One region of the Alkalihalobacterium sp. APHAB7 genome, then DNA from elsewhere that is predicted to be linked to it. Evidence: predicted binding sites of a transcription regulator. Region 1 holds the regulator's gene; the other holds the start of a gene.
The links. Region 1 encodes LexA, which represses DNA repair genes until DNA is damaged. Its sites were predicted from a motif close to CGAACATATGTTCG; they were not measured.

Region 1 (2,416 bases):
ATTCACCTACTGTTTGTTTCTACTGGAATAACTAATGTTTGTCCTGCAATTAAATTAGACTCTTGCATCTCATTCATTTGGATCACCCATTGTATAAACTCATCTATTGAAAATGGATGGTCATACCTAGTAGCAAACCCCCATAATGTATCTCCCTCTTTAACAACTACTTCAACCGGCTCTGCTAACCCTTGTTTTTCAGCACCAGCTACTGACATAAATGCAAAAAATACGATAGACAGTACAAATATGATTACTAGAGATATCTCTTGTCGACTTAAATTTACTAGTTTCATCAAAATCACCTCATAAGAATGTATGTTCTTGTCTATTATTGTAAATGAGAACACCTATTCGTGTCAACAGAAAATTAGAACTTATGTTTGCATCCTTTTTTTTGACATGATATACTTTATTTAAGATTAATTGGATAAATGAGGTGTCAGTGATGACAAAAGTGTCAAAAAGACAACAAGAAATCTTAGATTATATCAAAACTGAAGTTCGAAAAAAAGGTTATCCACCTTCAGTCCGAGAGATTGGCGAAGCTGTAGGACTAGCGTCAAGTTCTACTGTACACGGTCATCTGTCTCGCCTCGAAAAAAAAGGACTTATTCGCCGTGACCCTACAAAACCAAGAGCAATTGAAGTTATTGACCAAGATCAAGTTGAAGCTGAGCCGGGAATAGATACAAGAACCTCTTTTGTCCCTGTCATCGGAAAAGTTACAGCTGGACAACCTATTACAGCGATCGAAAACGTGGAAGAATATATTCCTTTACCTGAGCGATTAGTCTCAAACGATTCTGTCTATGTTCTTATCATTGATGGAGATAGTATGATAGAAGCAGGGATTTTTGATGGGGATATGGTTATCGTTCGTCAACAGCAAACAGCAAACAATGGTGACATTATAGTCGCTATGACTGAAGAAGATGAAGCGACAGTTAAGCGTTTCTTCCGTGAAAAAGACTATATACGTCTTCAACCTGAAAATTCTACGATGGAGCCGATTATTCTTAAAAACTGTACGATCCTTGGAAAAGTAATTGGTGTATTTCGAACCATCCATTAAAAAGTACCCCCATATGCTGGGGTATTTTTTTGTGCTCTATATATTTATATGTACATACTTGGTAAATTAATTCTACATTGGTGTCAATGATGACTTTCTTATAAAACCAAATAATAAATTTTTTCTTTATTTTTATTTTTTTGTTGGTAATTTTTCGGCAACTTTTCTACAAAGGTAAAAAACCCTTGAGGCATATAGCTCCAAGGGTTGAAAGTTTTAATATGATGATAGGTACTGTTCGCGCTCCCAAGGGTGAACTTGTGTGCGGAACATATCCCACTCGATTTCTTTAGCTTCAATAAAGTGCTCAACCGCATGCTCACCTAAAGCTTTGATTAACACTTCATCTTGAGCTAATTTATCCATTGCTTCTTTTAAAGTGGCTGGAAGATCTTTAATTCCTTCTTCCTCACGCTCTTCTTTACTCATGATGTAGATGTTACGGTCAGTTGCTTTTGGTGGAGTAAGCTTACGCTTGATTCCATCAAGTCCAGCAGCCAGCATAACAGCCATTGCTAAGTAAGGGTTCGCCGCCGGGTCTGGAGAACGAACTTCTACACGAGTACTTAAACCACGAGAGTTTGGAATACGGATTAATGGACTACGGTTGCGCATTGACCATGCAACATATACTGGTGCTTCGTAACCTGGAACTAAACGCTTATATGAGTTTACAAGCGGATTTGTAATAGCCGTAAATCCTTCAGCATGATCTAATATACCTGCTAGGAATTGCATAGCTGTTTCACTTAATTGAGAATCTGTCGACTCGTCGTAGAAAGCATTTCCTTCAGCAGTAAATAAAGACATGTTACAATGCATACCTGATCCGTTCACACCAAATAATGGTTTTGGCATAAACGTCGCATGTAACCCATGCTTACGAGCAATTGTTTTTACAACAAGCTTAAATGTTTGGATATCATCACACGCTTTAATTGCATCAGCATATTTGAAATCAATTTCGTGTTGTCCTGGAGCTACTTCATGGTGAGATGCTTCAATTTCAAAGCCCATTTCTTCTAACTCAAGTACGATATCGCGACGGCAATTCTCTCCTAAGTCTGTAGGAGCTAAATCGAAATATCCACCTTTATCATTTAATTCTAATGTTGGCTCACCTTTTTCATCATTTTTGAAAAGGAAGAACTCTGGTTCAGGTCCGATGTTAAATGATGTATAACCTAACTCTTCTGCTTCTTTTAATACACGTTTTAAAATACCACGAGGGTCTCCTGCAAATGGAGTTGGTGCCTCACCTGGCTTACCTGGTTGATAAACATCACAAATTAAACGTGCTACTTTACCTTTTTCTGAAGTCCAAGGGAAGATTACCCAAGT
Region 2 (2,416 bases), on a different contig from region 1:
AATATCAATACAAAAGTCTTCCATCGCAGGATATAACACTTCTTCAACCACCCTGTTTAACCGGTGAATTTCATCGATAAACAAGACATCCCCAGGTTCTAAAGCTGTTAATACGGCCGCTAAATCACCTGGTCTTTCTATAGCTGGACCGGAAGTCGTTCTCATCTGAACTCCCATTTCATTCGCAATAATAGCAGACAAGGTTGTTTTACCAAGTCCTGGCGGGCCATATAAGAGGACATGATCTAAGCATTCTTGACGCATTTTTGCCGCTTCAATAAAGATCTTAAGGTTCTCTTTAACCTTCTCCTGCCCAATGTACTGAGAGAATTGTTGCGGACGGAGACTGCCCTCAATCATGTCTTCTTCGATCTGCGATTGTGCAGAAATTATACGTTCTTCCACAGTTTTTCCTCCTGTCCGATTGTTATTATAGCTTCAGCATGAGTTGTAGTGCTTTTTTTATGTATTGATCCGTTGTCGTCTGTTCTTTTTCCAGCTGTGGAACAATCTTATTAATTTCACGATCCACGTAGCCTAATGCTTTTAACGCCTCAACAGCTTCTTCTAGCTCCTTTGACGCAATATTGTTCTTAGGCTTACTAAATGCTTCCGATACATCTTGTTGAAAAAGATTTGATGCAAATTCATCTAATTTACCTTTTAAATCTAAAATGATTTGCCTTGCCGTCTTTTTACCAACACCAGGAAATTTCACGAGAAACTTTTCATCTTCCTCTTCAATTGCATTAACCAGCTGTTCGGGTTGGCCCGAAGCAAGAATAGCTAAAGCACCTTTTGGTCCAATTCCAGAGACATTTAATAGCTTTTCAAATAAGTGTCGCTCTTTCCTTGTTTGAAAACCGTAAAGGCGGATTAAATCTTCTCTGACATGTTGGTATGTATAAATTTTACAGTCTTCATCTAATTCTTTTTGGAATATATAAGGGTTAGGACAATGAATTTGATATCCTATCCCGTGAGTTTCAATTACGATATATTGAACATCTATATGGTCTACTTTTCCTTGAATATAATCAAACAACCGACTCTCTCCCTTTTACTGCCATCTTTGTTAAACATTAATTACTAAGTTCAGCATATTCTAATCTTATGTAAAAAAACGAACATGTATTTCTATCTTATCATAATCAACCTTTTTCATATAGTGTAAACACAACCTTCGCCCCTAAGGCTAAGTGTAATGTTCTGTTGAAGGAGATTCTTGATTTACTCGTATTTTTCCCTTTAGCGCACACTATTCTCTGCTTTTGGTTACTGCATTCTCCTAGTTTTTTCCTTTACTGCTCATCATTATGTGCTTTTCGTTCACGCTTTCTCGAATCCTTTAACACAAGTAACAACATTAAACATAAAAAAGACGTGAAGTTATCACGTCTCTTTACATTTCTGTTATTGCATATTTCTCTAATATTTTTAAAACTTCCTGATAATTTTCACGTGACATTACCGGAATTCCATTTTTTAATTCACTTTCGTGATGACTCTTTAATTTTTTCGTATTTATTTGGAAGAACGACTGGATGATTTTTTGATCATCTGGTTTTCCTTCATAAATATTTAAAACTCCATCTTCTGAAATACCAAAATATCCATTAATTTTTAATAACGGTGATATATCATCTATCTCCTGTTTAAAAAGAATTTCTTCTTCATTTTGATCCACCAGTAACCATTGATCATAAAATGCCCAAAAATCTTCCATAGACCAAATGGTTTCTTCTACTACTTCTTCACTTATTTCACCATCTAAATATACACGTTGTAATTTGACCTGTACCTTTTTGGGCCCTGAGTCTTCATTTTCAACCATTTTCATTACTGGAACTGCTGACTTAGAAGCATGAGGTTGAATGGTCTTTACGCTTCCTGTTTGAAAACCTAAAAGCAGGACAAAACTTAAAGAAAATAGGACAGCTACAACCATATATTTTTTTGATATTTTCTTAATGATTTGACCGCCCTTCATATAATCACCACCATATAAAAAATAAAAGCATTTATTCATGATTATTCTAGCCATGAATAAATGCTTTTATCCGTAAAGTGATGAAATCCATTCCAATTGTTTAAGCTTTTATGAAGTTAAGGTATAAATTTACCATTACTGAACATGCTAGTACACAGAAGTAGTTATGTATATTGAACAGGAGAATTGATCTCCTGCTCAACTTAATAATCTAAATACAACTAGTTACGTGTACGTTCAAACGGTCGACCTGCTGCACGTCCCAAGTCTCTTACCATTTCAGTGAAAGTAGCACCTACTTCATCAAATGCTGCCCCGCCACGTAAACGGTCGTCCATTGTTCTAACACGTGTCATAGCATCTTTATCTGTTACAACATGAACGTTTTTACCACGTACCATGTTTTCAATGTTGTTCTCAACTTTT

Region 2: a site for LexA is predicted at 1,125-1,138, ahead of ruvA (Holliday junction branch migration protein RuvA). Genes of this name have one in related genera too.

The regions. Positions count from the first base shown of each region.
Region 1 covers NZ_JBLWFS010000003.1:287,880-290,295, reverse strand. Annotated here, with positions in the region: gene ACNSTQ_RS05470 (LysM peptidoglycan-binding domain-containing protein) at 3-296, opposite strand; gene lexA (transcriptional repressor LexA) at 449-1,075, shown strand; gene glnA (type I glutamate--ammonia ligase) at 1,292-2,416, opposite strand, start outside.
Region 2 covers NZ_JBLWFS010000002.1:243,545-245,960, forward strand. Annotated here, with positions in the region: gene ruvB (Holliday junction branch migration DNA helicase RuvB) at 1-360, opposite strand, end outside; gene ruvA (Holliday junction branch migration protein RuvA) at 431-1,045, opposite strand; gene ACNSTQ_RS03575 (BofC C-terminal domain-containing protein) at 1,403-1,990, opposite strand; gene ACNSTQ_RS03580 (YhcN/YlaJ family sporulation lipoprotein) at 2,212-2,416, opposite strand, start outside.